One region of the Arthrobacter sp. YA7-1 genome, then DNA from elsewhere that is predicted to be linked to it. Evidence: predicted binding sites of a transcription regulator. Region 1 holds the regulator's gene; the other holds the start of a gene.
The links. The regulator LexA, encoded in region 1, represses DNA repair genes until DNA is damaged. The targets are predictions, from matches to a motif close to TCGAACANNTGTTCGA.

Region 1 (7,429 bases):
ACGCAGGCCTGCACCATGTGCGGCGCCATTCCGCCTTGGCATGTCCATTCCAGACGCTGTTCTTGACGCCTGGATACTCAGCAGATCGGCCCCCTTCCGCCCTTGGGAACTGTGCACGCACTCCGCGCAGCCCCTCCGGAGGGATACCCGGACCATCGGCAGGGGCTTGCCAGGCATCAGCCCTGCGCGAATTCCGCGCCATAAGAGACGAATCGGCACTATTCTGGAAATGCCGAACCCCCTAAAGGAGACCATGACCACGCAGAAGAACACCGGACCCGATTCCGACGCCCAGGACATGAGTCCTGAAGAAATCCAGGCTGTCATCGACCGGATTCTCTCCAAGGACGCACCCGCCATGGTGCAGGACCGCGACGAACCCCGGGGCGTGTTTGGCAAGGCCCAGGCGATTTCCCGCCTGGACGATGAACACAGCATCTACGACGGCGACCAAGAGGACCTGGCCGAGCGCCGGGCCTTGCGCCGCACCGCGGGCCTGTCCACGGAACTGGAAGATGTCACCGAGGTCGAATACCGGCAGCTGCGCCTTGAGCGAGTCGTGCTGGCAGGCCTCTGGACCGAAGGCACCCTGGCCGACGCCGAGAATTCGCTCAGGGAACTTGCCGCTTTGGCCGAAACGGCCGGCTCGGAAGTCTTGGACGGCATCGTCCAGCGCCGCATGAAGCCGGACCCCGGCACGTTCCTTGGCTCAGGCAAAGCCTTGGAGCTCAAGGACATCGTGATGTCCACCGGCGCGGACACCGTAGTGGTCGACGCCGAACTGGCACCGTCCCAGCGGCGCGGCCTTGAGGACATCGTCAAGGTCAAGGTTGTGGACCGCACCACGTTGATCCTCGACATCTTCGCGCAGCATGCCAAGAGCCGCGAGGGCAAGGCCCAGGTGGAGCTGGCGCAGCTGGAATACCTGTTGCCGCGCCTGCGTGGTTGGGGCGATTCCATGTCCCGCCAGGCCGGTGGCCAGGTGGGCGGCGCCGGCGCCGGCATGGGTTCGCGTGGTCCTGGTGAAACCAAGATTGAGCTGGACCGCCGTCGAATCCGCACACGCATGGCCAAGCTTCGCCGTGAAATCGCGGCGATGAAGCCCTCGCGCGAGACCAAGCGGGCTAACCGCCGTCGTAACGCCGTTCCTTCGGTCGCCATCGCCGGTTACACGAACGCCGGAAAGTCGTCGCTGCTCAATCGCCTGACGGACGCCGGTGTCCTCGTGGAGAACGCGTTGTTCGCCACCTTGGATCCCACGGTCCGCAAAGCCCAGACACCTGACGGGATCGGCTACACGCTCTCGGACACCGTCGGCTTTGTGCGTTCGTTGCCCACCCAGCTCGTGGAGGCTTTCCGTTCCACGCTGGAAGAGGTGGCCGACGCCGATCTGATCCTCCACGTGGTGGACGTTTCGCATCCCGATCCGGAAGGCCAGATCGCCGCCGTCCGCACGGTGTTCAGCGAAGTGGATGCCCGGAAGATCCCGGAAATCATTGTCCTGAACAAGGCGGACGCCGCGGATCCGTTCGTCATTGAGCGGCTCAAGCAGAAAGAGCCACGCCACGTCGTCGTGTCCACGCGCACAGGGCAGGGCATTGCGGAGCTCCTTGGAGCCATCAGCGAGGCCATTCCGCGCCCCGGAGTGCGCCTTGAGGTCCTGATTCCGTACAACCGCGGCGAGCTCATCAACAAGCTGCACAACACCGACGCCGAAATCCTCAGCCTCGAGCATGAGGAGGAAGGCACCCGCGTGGTGGCCATGGTCCATGAGAACCTCGCCGCCGAGTTGGAGTCGTTCGTCCGCAATGGTTGATCCAGAGGCGGGGGAGCGCGGCGAAACCGTGGGGGAGCGGATCGCCCTCGAACTCCTGGACAAAGCCGTGGCCGGCATGGGCGGGCAAAACCGCACGGGCCAGCACCAGATGGCCAGGCAGGTGGCGCGGGCGATCGAGACCGGCGAACATCTCCTGGTCCAGGCGGGCACGGGCACGGGCAAGTCCCTCGCGTACCTGATTCCGCTCATTGCGCACGCGATGGAAAGCAACAAGCCCACGCTGGTGTCCACGGCTACCCTTGCCCTGCAGACGCAGATCGTGGGCCGGGACCTGCCCCGCCTCCTGGAAACCATCAATCCGGAGCTGGAACGTCCGGTCAGCATCGCCCTGGTCAAGGGCCGGGCCAACTATGTGTGCCGGCACAAGCTGGAGGGCGGTTTCCCGAGCGAGGAGCCCGCCGAGGGGCAGTTGTTCTCCCTCGGTGAGGACACCAGCGTCCCGCATCTCGCCGCAGCGATCGGCGGCCCGGCCTCGCAGCTCGGCAAGGAAGTCCTGCGGCTGCGCGAGTGGGCCGGGAAGACCACCACAGGGGACCGCGACGAACTCATGCCGGGTGTGACAGACCGGGCCTGGCGCCAAGTATCGGTCACGTCGATGGAATGCCTCGGCGCGCAGAAGTGTCCGATGGCGGAGGAGTGCTTCAGCGAGCTGTCCCGCCACCGTGCCGCGGAGTCCGACGTCGTGGTCACCAACCATGCGATGCTCGCCGTCAGCGCCTTCGAAGGCCTGGCCGTGCTGCCCGAGTACGACGTCGTAGTGGTTGACGAGGCCCACGAGCTCCAGGACCGGGTGACGGGAGCCGTGTCCGGACAGCTGTCGGTGGCGATGATCCATGCCGCGGCCTCGAGCGCCCGCAAACATACAGCCATCACCGTGGACGCGCTGAACGCCGCAGCCGACCGCCTGGAACTCGCGATCATCGGTGCGCCGTCCGGCCTCCTGCCCAACGGACTCAATGATGAACAGCTGGATTGCGTGGACCAGCTCCGGGAAGCGTGCCGTGCGGCGCTTTCCGATTCGAAGGGGGATTCGTCCAACGCGGTCGACGGCGGACGCCAGCTCGCGCGCTCACGGCTCATGCTGATCCTTGAGTTGTGCGAACGGCTGCTCTCCGCCCGGGAAAACCGGGAAGTCGTGTGGTTGTCCCGGAACAGCACCTTCGATCCGCAGCAGGGCTACACGGCACCCGACGAGGATTCGCCGGCGCTCATCAACATCGCACCGCTCAGCGTTGCCGGACGCCTCCGGGAAGGTCTCTTCGCAGGCCACACCGTGGTCTTGACCTCTGCCACCTTGGCCATTGGCTCTGCCTTCGAGGCCACCGCCGGCGGGCTTGGCCTGACTGGCCAAGGCGCCCCGAGCTGGACCGGCGTGGATGTCGGCTCGCCGTTCGACTATCCGAAGCAAGGCATGCTGTACGTCGCCAAGCACCTGCCCAAGCCTGGGCGCGGCACTTCGCCCGAGGCGCTCGACGAACTTGAAGAGCTCATCAAAGCCTCCCACGGCGGAGCCTTGTGCCTCTTTTCGTCCCGCCGTGCGGCGGAGGACGCCGCGGACGCGATGCGGTCGCGCCTGGACGTGGACATCCTGTGCCAAGGCGAATCGACCATGGCCGCGTTGGTCAGGCAGTTTGCCGAGGAAGAGGACACGTGCCTGTTCGGCACCATGTCCCTCTGGCAGGGCGTCGACGTTCCTGGCGGTTCCTGCCGGCTGGTCGTCATCGACCGGATCCCGTTCCCTCGTCCGGACGATCCCTTGATGACGGCACGATCCCGCGCGGTCGCGCAGGCCGGGGGCAACGGTTTCATGGCAGTGTCCGCGACGCACGCGGCCATCCGGCTGGCCCAGGGAGCAGGCCGCCTCATCCGCTCAACGGGGGACAAGGGCGTGGTGGCAGTACTGGATTCACGGCTTTCGACGGAACGCTACGGCAACTTCCTCCGGGCAGCTTTGCCGCCCTTCTGGCCCACGACGGACCGTTCAGTGGTGCGCGGTGCGCTCGAGCGGCTTTACGCCGAGTCGGCCAAGGCTTAAAGCGGGCGCGTCCGGGCGCGTCCTAGAGTGAGCGCAGGACCGAGACGACCTTGCCCATGATGGTGGCATGGTCACCCAGGATAGGCTCGTACTGCGTGTTCTGGGGGAGCAGCCATGTGTGGCCGTCGCGCTGACGGAAGGTCTTGACGGTGGCTTCGTCGTCCAGGAGCGCGGCCACGATGTCGCCGTTGAGTGCGTCGTTCTGCCGCCGTACCACCACCCAGTCGCCATCGCAGATAGCGGCGTCGATCATGGAATCACCGGCGACCTTCAGCATGAAGAGCTCGCCATGGCCAACCAGCTGGCGGGGCAGCGGGAGGACATCTTCAACGGTCTGGTCGGCCAGGATGGGTCCACCGGCAGCAATGCGCCCCACGAGGGGAACCATGGCCGTGTCGCTGGCACTCGCGAGCTCTGTGACGGCCAGGCCGCCCGCGCTCCGGAGTTTCGCCGGAGCCTCGACGCCGGGAATGACCGAGCCGCCGTCCAAGGTCAATGGCATGAGGACTTCCATCGCCCGCGGACGCTTGGGATCGCGGCGGAGATAGCCGAGCTTCTCAAGCTGTGACAACTGGTGCGTGACACTGGACAGGCTGGCCAAGCCAACCGTGTCCCCGATTTCGCGCATCGACGGCGGATAGCCATGATCGTTCACTGAACGCTGGATGGTCTCCAGGATTTTCTTCTGGCGGACGGTCAGGCTCTTGGGGGCCTTCTGTGGCTGCTGGCTCCGCGATGAGGCCGACCCGCTGCCAGTGGCTTTCGCTGCCATGTTCGCCAACGCCCTTCCGTTCCGCCCGTCCGCCGCTGAGGCGCTTCCCGGGACTGTCGGCCTGAAATGTCAGACCCTCCTGTTGCACTGATTCAGTGCTCGTTCCTTCACTCAAACGTAGGGCAGGCACAGGCGTTTATCAAACATTTGTTCTAGCGAGTCTCGACATCGTTCGTTGATAAGTGCTAAAAATGTCATAGCAAGGTTCGAATATGTGTTCTATAAAAGTGCTGCGGGATCCGGGTGTTCGTTCGAAGACATGGACGAACAATCGCCTCGCAAGCACTGACTGAAGGCAAGAATTGGCAGCCGCACCCAGAGATTCCGGAATGCGGCATTGTTCAGAAGGGCTCAGCTCATGTCCGCAATCACCATCACCCACACCCCAGGCCGCAGTGCGGCGCCGGGCAGGCTTCACCTGACACGCCGGGGCCGTATGGTCTTCTTCGGCCTCCCGGCAATGCTCGTGGTTGCAGCGCTGCTCAGTCTGGCGGGATTCCTGAATTCACCGGCCAAGGCTGCTGACTCCGTCGCCGAGCTACAGCCCACGTCCAGCACGAGTGTCACGGTTCAAATGGGCGAATCGTTGTGGGGGATTGCAGGGAAGGCGGCGCCTTCCCGGGATCCTCGCGATGTCGTAGCCGAGATTATCCAGCTGAACAACCTGCAGGACGGACGCATCGTACCGGGCCAGCAACTGTTCATTCCTGCCACCTGAGGGCACTTTCGTCCAGGGTGGCAGCGCGCCTGAACGGGCGCAGGGCCGTCACAGTTTCAGGGCATCCGCCGTGGCACCTTAAACTGTCATGGTGAGTGAGCAGCTTGAGCGACTTGACCGACTTCCCCTCCGGACCAACCTCCGCGGCCTGAGCCCGTATGGCGCGCCGCAGCTTGATGTCCCGATTTTGCTCAACGTCAACGAGAATACGCATGGCGTTCCGGCCGATGTCCAGGCGGCCATCACCGAAGCGGTGGCGGCAGCCGCGACCGGACTGAACCGCTATCCGGACCGTGAGTTCACTGAACTGCGCGAGGCCTTGGCGGAATACCTTGGCCACGACCTCGCTGCCGGGAATATCTGGGCGGCCAACGGCTCCAATGAAGTGCTGCAGCAGATCCTCCAGGTTTTCGGTGGCCCCGGACGGTCCGCGCTCGGGTTCCCTCCCACGTACTCCATGTACCCCCTGCTGGCCAGCGGCACCGACACCGCATACATTGCGGGTGTTCGCGGCGATGACTACGGACTCGATGCAGCCTCGGCCGCCGCGCAGGTGCGCGAACTCAAACCGAACGTCGTGTTCCTTTGCTCGCCGAACAACCCCACCGGCACCGGACTTGGCCTGGATGTTGTCGAAGCCGTGTACGAGGCAGGCGAAGCAAGCCAGACAGTCGTGATCGTGGACGAGGCCTACCACGAGTTCGCCCACGATAATACGCCAAGCGCGCTGACGCTCCTCCCTGGCCGGGAGCGCCTGATCGTCTCCAGGACCATGAGCAAGGCCTTCGCCCTCGCCGGTGCACGCATCGGCTATATGGCCGCTGCCCCCGAGGTCGCCGACGCGATCCGGCTGGTCCGCCTTCCGTATCACCTCTCCGCCATCACCCAGGCGACTGCGCTGGCCGCACTCCGGCACCGCGAAGCCCTCATGGCCGACGTCGAAGACATCAAGATCCAGCGCGATCGCATTGTCAGCGAGTTGACCCGGATGGGCTTCACCCCGGCCGCCTCCGATTCGAACTATGTTTTCTTCGGCGGAATCGAAAACCCCCATGCCCTGTGGCAAGGCCTGCTGGAGCGTGGAGTCCTGATCCGCGACGTCGGCATACCGGGCCACCTCCGGGTGACGGCAGGCACGGAGCCGGAGACCACGGCCTTCCTTGAGGCGCTCGAAGCCTTGCTGGACGGCCAGGCTCCCTCACCGGCCTAGACTTGGACAAGCCCCACCACACCTTCCTCCTAAGGACATATCAATGAGCGAAAACGGCGCCAGCACGGCGGCCGCCCGGACTGCACGCATGGAACGCACCACCAGTGAGTCCTCCGTCCTGGTTGAAATCAACCTCGACGGCACGGGAGTCTCGGACATCAGTACCTCAGTGCCGTTCTATGACCACATGCTGACTGCGCTCTCCAAGCATTCGCTCATCGACATGACCGTCAAGGCGACGGGAGACACCCACATCGACGCCCACCACACGGTGGAGGACGTTGCGATCACCTTCGGCGAGGTCCTGCGCACCGCGTTGGGCAACAAAGCCGGTATCCGTCGCTTCGGCGAGGCCACGGTTCCGTTGGATGAAGCGCTGGCCCACGCCGTCGTCGACGTCTCCGGACGCCCTTACCTGGTCCACGGCGGTGAGCCCGCCGGCCAGGAATACCACCTGATCGGCGGACACTTCACCGGTTCGCTGACCCGCCACGTCTTTGAGGCCATAACCCTGCACGCCGGCATCTGCCTCCACATGAATGTCCTGGCCGGCCGGGATCCGCACCACATCGTCGAGGCCCAGTTCAAGGCATTCGCCCGTGCACTCCGTTCCGCCGTCGAGTCCGATCCCCGGGTCGAAGGCATTCCGTCCACCAAGGGTGCCCTGTGAGTACGCACATCCTCAAGGATGGCGCCGTGGTGGATCCGAAAGCCGCCAGCCGCATCGTCTCGCCTGAGGGCAAGCCGACCGTAACGGTCCTTGACTACGGCTCGGGCAATGTCCGCTCGGCAGTCCGCGCCCTTGAGCGTGCCGGTGCGGCAGTCACACTGAGCGCCAAGCCTGAAGACGTCCTGAA
Region 2 (7,429 bases), 660 kb from region 1:
ACCGCCCCGGAAGTCGATTCCGAGGTTGTAGCCGCCCTTGACCACCGGCAGGAGGATGGAGATCGCCACTGCCACTGCGGCGATGATGAACCAGATCTTCTTGCTGGAGACGAAGTTGTAAGAGCGCTTGCCCGTGTAGAGCTCGTTGCCGAACTTTGCGAAGCTCGTGGTCATTACTTCTCCTCCTTGGTGCCGTTGGAAGAACCAGCCAGCTGGGCTTGCTTTTCGGCAAGCCGACGTTCGGCAATAGTCATGCGGCGCTCGGCTTCAGCGGCAGCACCGGTGTTGCGGGCGCGGACGACGGCGGGCTTCTCGGTCGGCGTGCGGAGCCTGCCGGCACCGAGGTAGAGCGGCACGGCGCCCAGTCGCTCGGGGTCGAGGCCTGAGAAGCGGTGTCCTTCGCCGAAGAACTTCGTCTTGGCCAGCACCTGGAGCGTCGGGTGCGTGAACATGAACACGACCAGGAGGTCCGCCAACGCGGTGAGGCCAAGGGTGAAGGCGAAGCCGCGGACGTTTCCAACAGCGACGAAATACAACACCAAGGCAGCGAGCAGGTTGACGGCCTTGGAGGCAAGGACCGTCCTCTTGGCGCGCCTCCAACCGTTCGCGACGGCGGACACGAGGCCCTTGCCCTCACGAAGTTCGTCACGGATGCGTTCGAAGTACACGATGAAGGAGTCCGCTGTTTGACCGATGGCCACGATGAGACCTGCCACACCGGCCAAGGACAGCCGGTAGTTCTCAGTCCACCCAAGGATCGCGATCGCGAGGTAGGTGAGTCCACCGGCCACCACGAGGGAGAGGATCGTGACGAAGCCCAGGGCCCGGTACTGGAACAGCGAATAGACCACCACAAGCAGGAGCCCGATCACACCGGCCAACAGGCCAAGGCGCAACTGCTCGCCACCGAGGGTTGCGGAAATCTGCTCTTCGGACTGGATATCGAAGCTGATGGGCAACGCGCCGTAGCGAAGCTGGTCCGACAATGCCTGCGCGGACGCCTGCGTGAAGTTGCCGGTGATCTGCGGCTTGCCGTCGGTGATCACGGCGAGGGCACGCGGTGCGGAAATGACCTGGTCATCCAGGACGATGGCGAACTGGGCCTTGGGGTCGTTGCCGCCCTGGGCCTGCGATGCCACGTAGAACTGGTTGAGCCGCTGCGTCACGTCCTTGAAGGTCTTGGTGGCGTTGGCGTCGAACGTGATCGTCACGCCCCATGCATTGGTCACCGAGCCCTGTGCGCCCTGGACGGGGTCGAAGGAGGACGACACGATGTCCTGGCCCTTCACTTCAACCGGGCCAAGGATGTACTTGACGGCGGGAGTCGTGGCCGTTGCCGGCTCGCAGGTCACCAGAGGCTTGGCCGGATCCGACCGCGGCTGCTTGTCCTGCGCAGGATTGGCGCAGTCCAAGGCTTCGAAGGCTTTGTAGACGTCCGCCGTGACCCAGTTGCTGTCGCTGGCGTTGGTTGGCGCAGCCGTTGGCTTGGGCAGGCTGGCATCAGGCGTCCGCGATGCCACCGGAACGGGAGCAGGATCGCCGGTGGTGATCACCGGTCGGAAGTTCATGTCGGCAGATGCCTGGATCAAGGCACGGGTTTCCGAACTTGGCGTCCCGGGAAGGCTCACCACGACGTTACGGCCGGACTGCGTGGTGATTTCCGCTTCGGCAACGCCGGAGCTGTCAACGCGCTGTCGGATAATCGCAACGGCTTGGTTCAACTGTTCTTCGTTGATGCCGGTGGATCCTTCGACCTTGGGCGCGAGGATCATTTGCGTGCCGCCCTCGAGGTCAAGCGCAAGCTTGGGAGCCCAGCTTGCGTGACCGGTGATGACGCCGCCCCCGAGGACTGCTGTCAGTACAGCGAATATTGCGACAAGCCAGATCAGCACCCTGCGGGCTGCATTTTTGTGGCCGGTTCGTGCCATGTTCGATCTTCCTGTTGATGACGGAACAGCCGCCGACGTGCACTTGTGAGCGCAGGCCGGCGGCGATTCATTGCCGTAGAGCTATTCCCGCTTGTAGAGCGGGTACGGGCTAGCTGTCCTTCTTGCCCTCGTCGTTGAGGCGCCTGAGGGTTTCCTCCGGGGTTTCCGAGGATGCCGACGCCTCGGCATCAGCGGCCGTCAGCGACGACGCGTCGTCCGGGACGTCAACCGGGGTTTCCTCGACAGGCTCAACGATCTTGGTAACGGCCTGGCGGTGCACCGTGGCGAGGTTGCCCGGTGACAGCTCAAGGACAACCTTGTTCTCAGCGTCGTCCATCGCGACAATTCGGCCGAACAGGCCGAAACTGGTCATGACCTCAACGCCGGGGGCGAACTGGGATTGCAGCTTGGCCTGCTGTTGCTGCGTCTTCTTGTTGCGGCGGAACATCATGAAGATGAAGACGCCGAGCATGGCAAACAGCAGGATTGTCATTGGATCCACAGGGAAGTTCCGTTCTTTACTTACGTTTTTGGTTTCACGGCCATGTCTGCCCGGTGGATCCGGCGGCCGTGGAGCTTTCGCCCGCGTGGCCGCACAATGCTCCGACGGGCGGGCACAGAACCAAGGACTCGAACGTGCCGAGTGTCATACCAGTCTAGAGGGTTAAGCTGAATGGATCGTGCTATCGGCCGGTGTCGATGCTTTCAGCGCCGTTTTCGCTGTCCTCGAACAGGGCGAGGGGATCCTGCCCGAACACTCCTGCCGGCACCGCATATCCAAGGTGCGTCCATGCTGACGCCATGGCGATCCGGCCGCGCGGCGTCCGGCCCAATAGGCCTTCGCGCACCAGGTACGGCTCAGCGACCGTTTCCACAGTCTCCGGCTCTTCCCCGACGGCGATTGCAAGGGTGGAGAGCCCCACGGGGCCACCGTTGAACTTGAGGATCAGCGCTTCCAGCACGGCACGGTCCAAGCGGTCCAATCCACGCTGGTCCACCTCGTACATGTCCAACGCCGCGGAGGCTGCACGCGCATCGATCTGTTCGATGCCGTGAACCAAAGCCCAGTCCCGGACGCGGCGCAGCAGCCGGTTGGCGATGCGCGGAGTTCCGCGGGAACGGCCCGCGATCTCGCTGAAGCCGGCGGAATTGACCTTGAGATCTAGCAGTCCGGCCGAGCGGCGCAGCACCAGTTCGAGCTCCGCAACGGAATAGAACTCCAGATGCCCTGTGAAACCAAAGCGGTCACGCAGCGGTCCAGGCAGCAATCCGGCCCTCGTGGTGGCCCCGACGAGGGTGAAGGGCGGCAACTCAAGCGGGATGGCAGTGGCGCCGGCGCCCTTGCCCACCACGATGTCCACACGGAAGTCCTCCATGGCCATGTAGAGCATTTCCTCTGCGGGCCGGGACATCCGGTGGATTTCATCGAGGAAGAGGACTTCACCCTCCGAAAGCGAAGAGAGGATGGCCGCGAGGTCTCCGGCATGCTGGATGGCCGGCCCGCTGCTGATACGCAAGGGAGCGTTCATCTCGGCGGCGATAATCATGGAGAGCGTGGTCTTCCCGAGCCCCGGAGGGCCCGACAGCAGGACGTGGTCCGCGCTGCGGCCGCGCATCCTCGAGGCTTCCAGGACGAGCGAGAGTTGCTTGCGGACGCGGTGCTGGCCCACGAAGTCGTGGAGGTTCTTCGGGCGCAGTGCTGCCTCGATGATGCGCTCTTCGGGTTCCTCTCCCCCGGTAACGAGGGATTGCTCAGCCACGGCTGCCTACCCGGTTTCCGGCTCGGGCGCCGTCCTGCCCAAGCCAGCGAAGGGTTGCTCGCAGGATCTGCGCGACGTTGCCGGCGTCGGCGAGTTCCGGGGAATCGGCCATAGCCTTGTCGATGCTCCCGGCGGCGTCCTTTTCCGACCAGCCGAGGCTCGTCATGGCAGCTACCACCTGCGGCTTCCACGCGGACTCGGCGGCGACGGCGGGGGCAGCCCCCGGAGCGGTGCCGTGGGGTACGAGCTTGCCCGCAAGCTCGAGGACGATCCGGCCGGCCACCTTCGGGCCGATGCCCGGCACCTTGGTGAATGACTTGGCGTCACCGGAATGGGCGGCGACGCGGATCGCCTCGGGCTCATGGACGGCGAGGACTGCGAGGGCCAGCCGCGGTCCCACACCGCTCACACTGAGCAGGACATCGAAAACTTCCCGTTCGTCGTCGTTCGAGAAACCAAAGAGCGTCAGGGAGTCCTCCCGGACGATCAACGAAGTGAACAGCTTCGCTTCCTCGCCGACATGCAGGTGGCTGAGGGTTTGGGGCGTGGCGTAGACGCTCATTCCGGCGCCGTTGAGATCGATGACGGCCGTGGAGAGACTGACGTGTGCCACGGTTCCGCGGAGAAAACTGATCAAGACCCGGCTCCTGAAGTACTGCCCCGTGCATGCTGCGCTTGCATCCAACACGCGGGGGCTATCCGAACATATCTACGAATACCCTAGCAAGGGCCGCTGACAATTACCGGCCGCGGCGCGCTTTCGCTTCGGCTTCCGCCCATGCCCGCTGGGCCGGCGTGAGCGCGCTGCTCCCCGGTCCGGTGGTGGCAACGGCGGCGCCGCTCCCGGCCCGCCACGCGTGCGTGACGGCGAGGGCCAGCGCGTCCGCGGCGTCGGCCGGACGGGGCGGGGCGTCCAGGCGCAGGATCTTGGTGATGAGCTTGGTCACCGCCTCCTTGTTGGAGGTGCCGCTTCCCGTGACGGCGGCTTTGACTTCCGACGGCGTGTGAAGCGCCACCGGGATGCCGCGCCGCGCTGCCGCCGCGATGACCACCCCGGACGCTTGGGCCACGCCCATGACAGTGCTGACGTTCAACTGGGAGAAGACCCGTTCGACCGCAAGAACGTCTGGCTTGTACAGGTCCAGCCATTCGTCGATGGCCTTGGCGATGACCAGCAGGCGCTGGTCCAATGACTGTTCCGGGGAGGTTCCCACGACGCAGACGGCCACCATGGTGGCGCGCCTGTTCCGTTCGACGTCGACCACTCCGATGCCGCAACGGGTGAGGCCCGGATCGACTCCTAGTACGCGAAGAGTCAAGTCCGGGCCTCCCTGCTGGTTGTCAGGCTATGTCGCAAAAAGCATTATTCGGCTTCGAGCGCAGCCTGGACTTCCTCGCTCATGTCCGCGTTGGTGTAGACGTTCTGCACGTCGTCGAGATCCTCGAGGGCGTCGACGAGCTTCATGAACTTCTTGGCACCGTCGACGTCAAGCGGTACCTGCATGGACGGGACGAATTCAGCTTCGTCCGTCTCGTATTCGATGCCGGCTTCCGTGAGGGCTTCGCGGATGGCCTGCAGATCGGTGGGTTCCGAGTGGATTTCCCAGTTGTCGCCGCTGTCCTTGACTTCCTCGGCGCCTGCGTCGAGCACGGCCATCAGGATGTCGTCTTCGCTGAGACCGTTCTTGGGCAGGTTGACGACGCCCTTGCGGGAGAAGAGGTAGCTCACGGAGCCGGGGTCGGCGATGGTGCCGCCGTTGCGGGAGATGGCCAGCCGGACCTCGGAGGCAGCACGGTTCTTGTTGTCCGTGAGGCACTCGATCAGGAGGGCTGAACCCTGCGGGCCGCGGGCTTCGTACATGATTTCCGTGTAGTCGACCACTTCGCCGGTCAGCCCGGCTCCGCGCTTGATGGCGCGGTCGATGTTGTCAGCGGGGACCGACGTCTTCTTGGCCTTGGTGACGGCTAGTTCCAGGCTCGGGTTGCCGGCAAGGTCCGGTCCGCCCATGCGGGCCGCGACTTCGATGTTCTTGATCAGTTTGGCGAACGACTTGGCCCGGCGGCTATCGAGGATGGCCTTCTTGTGCTTGGTCGTCGCCCATTTCGAGTGGCCTGACATGCTTTAAACTTCCCCTCTGATCATTCGAATAAACAATTCATGCACGCGCTTCTCCCCAGTCACTTCCGGGTGGAAGGAGGTGGCCAGCAACCGACCTGAGCGCACTGCAACAATTCTAGCCAACCCGTGCAAAGTGTCCGTGTGGCTGGCTTTTCCCGGTTCCACCTGGGCAAGGATTTCGACGCCCGGACCGACGCGCTCCACCCATGGTCCCCGGATGAAGACGGCATGGACGGGGTCGACGCCGGACTCGCCGGCGCTGAACTCGAGGCCCTTGAAGTCAAGGTCGGTTTCGAAAGACTCCCGCTGCCGGCCGAACGCGTTGCGGCGGACCGTGATGTCCAACCCGCCGAAAGTCTGCTGCGGATTCCCGGCGAGGTCCGTGGCGGGATCTGCGATGTCGTCTGCCAGGAGGATCATTCCGGCGCAGGACCCATAGACCGGCAGCCCGGACGCGATCTGCTTACGGATCGGATCCGCGAGTTCGAAGATGCGCGCCAGCTTGTCGATGGTGGTGGACTCGCCGCCGGGAATGATGAGGCCGTCAATGTCGTCGAGTTCCGCCGGACGCCGGATGCCGACGCCGGTGGCGCCGGCCGCTTCGACGGCGTGGATGTGCTCACGAAAATCGCCTTGTAGTGCGAGGACGCCGATGCGCAGGCCGGTGCCCACGCTTGATGACGCCTCGGAAGGGGGATTGGTCATTCGACCATCATAATGCGCCGCCGCTGCAGGCCTCGCCCCGTGGTGGCACCGCAGGCTTGCGGCACGTGGTTTATGCACCAACTGGGATATATTACAGAGCATGTTTTCGTTCACCGTTCCGCTCGGCAAGCTGGTCCGTGCTGTGTCCCGGCTTCGCGGAGGGGGTTCGGCTTTGCCGGGCCTCGTGGTCGAGAAGATCGACCCCGGCTTCATGCAGAGGACGCTCTCCTCGCTCCCCCACGGTGTGGCCGTGGTGAGCGGGACCAACGGCAAGACCACCACCACCAAAATGGTCGTGGAACTCCTGGAAAGCCAAGGCCTCAAGGTCTTCACCAACCGGACGGGCAGCAACTTCACCCGGGGAGTGGCAGCTGCGCTCCTGGGTGAGGTGGACTGGCGCGGCAGGCTGGACGCCGACGTCGCGGTGTTGGAACTCGACGAGGCACATGCCGTGCATTTCGTGAACAAAGTGCCGCCGCGCTACTGCCTTCTCCTCAACGTCCTGCGGGACCAGCTGGACCGCTTCGGCGAAATCGACGCCACCGCGTTGCTTCTCCAGCGCATCGCCGAGCGAACTACAGGCACCGTGGTCTTGAACCGCGAGGATCCCCGGGTCGCCCGTATCGCGGCAGCCGTCAGCGGCCCCGAGGTGCTCTACTTCGGATTGGACCAATCGCTCCGCAGCACCTTCCCGAACGACGACGACATGCGGGCCGCGGCTCCGGGAACCAGCCCCCTCGGTGACGTGCCCGCCTCCCCGGAGGCCGACGTCGTACTCCGCCGGGTGGGTGCCGACGACGCCGACTTCGAGTTCGACGGAACCCGCGTCGCGACCCACATGAAGCTCCGCGGCGTCTACAACATCTTCAATGCAGCCGCCGCCTTGGTGCTCGCCAGGAGCATCACCGGGGCAAGCG

Region 2: ruvA (Holliday junction branch migration protein RuvA) is a predicted target of LexA. The motif match lies at 4,388-4,403, and genes of this name have one in related genera.

What each region holds. Positions count from the first base shown of each region.
Region 1 covers NZ_CP110114.1:1,554,703-1,562,131, forward strand. The annotation lists gene hflX (GTPase HflX) at 254-1,816, shown strand; gene OIT41_RS07295 (ATP-dependent DNA helicase) at 1,809-3,872, shown strand; gene lexA (transcriptional repressor LexA) at 3,895-4,644, opposite strand; gene OIT41_RS07305 (LysM peptidoglycan-binding domain-containing protein) at 5,003-5,362, shown strand; gene OIT41_RS07310 (histidinol-phosphate transaminase) at 5,454-6,572, shown strand; gene hisB (imidazoleglycerol-phosphate dehydratase HisB) at 6,616-7,242, shown strand; gene hisH (imidazole glycerol phosphate synthase subunit HisH) at 7,239-7,429, shown strand, end outside.
Region 2 covers NZ_CP110114.1:2,218,840-2,226,268, reverse strand. The annotation lists gene secF (protein translocase subunit SecF) at 1-174, opposite strand, end outside; gene secD (protein translocase subunit SecD) at 174-1,928, opposite strand; gene yajC (preprotein translocase subunit YajC) at 2,038-2,421, opposite strand; gene ruvB (Holliday junction branch migration DNA helicase RuvB) at 2,612-3,688, opposite strand; gene ruvA (Holliday junction branch migration protein RuvA) at 3,681-4,325, opposite strand; gene ruvC (crossover junction endodeoxyribonuclease RuvC) at 4,429-5,007, opposite strand; gene OIT41_RS10460 (YebC/PmpR family DNA-binding transcriptional regulator) at 5,052-5,807, opposite strand; gene pdxT (pyridoxal 5'-phosphate synthase glutaminase subunit PdxT) at 5,811-6,512, opposite strand; gene OIT41_RS10450 (Mur ligase family protein) at 6,613-7,429, shown strand, end outside.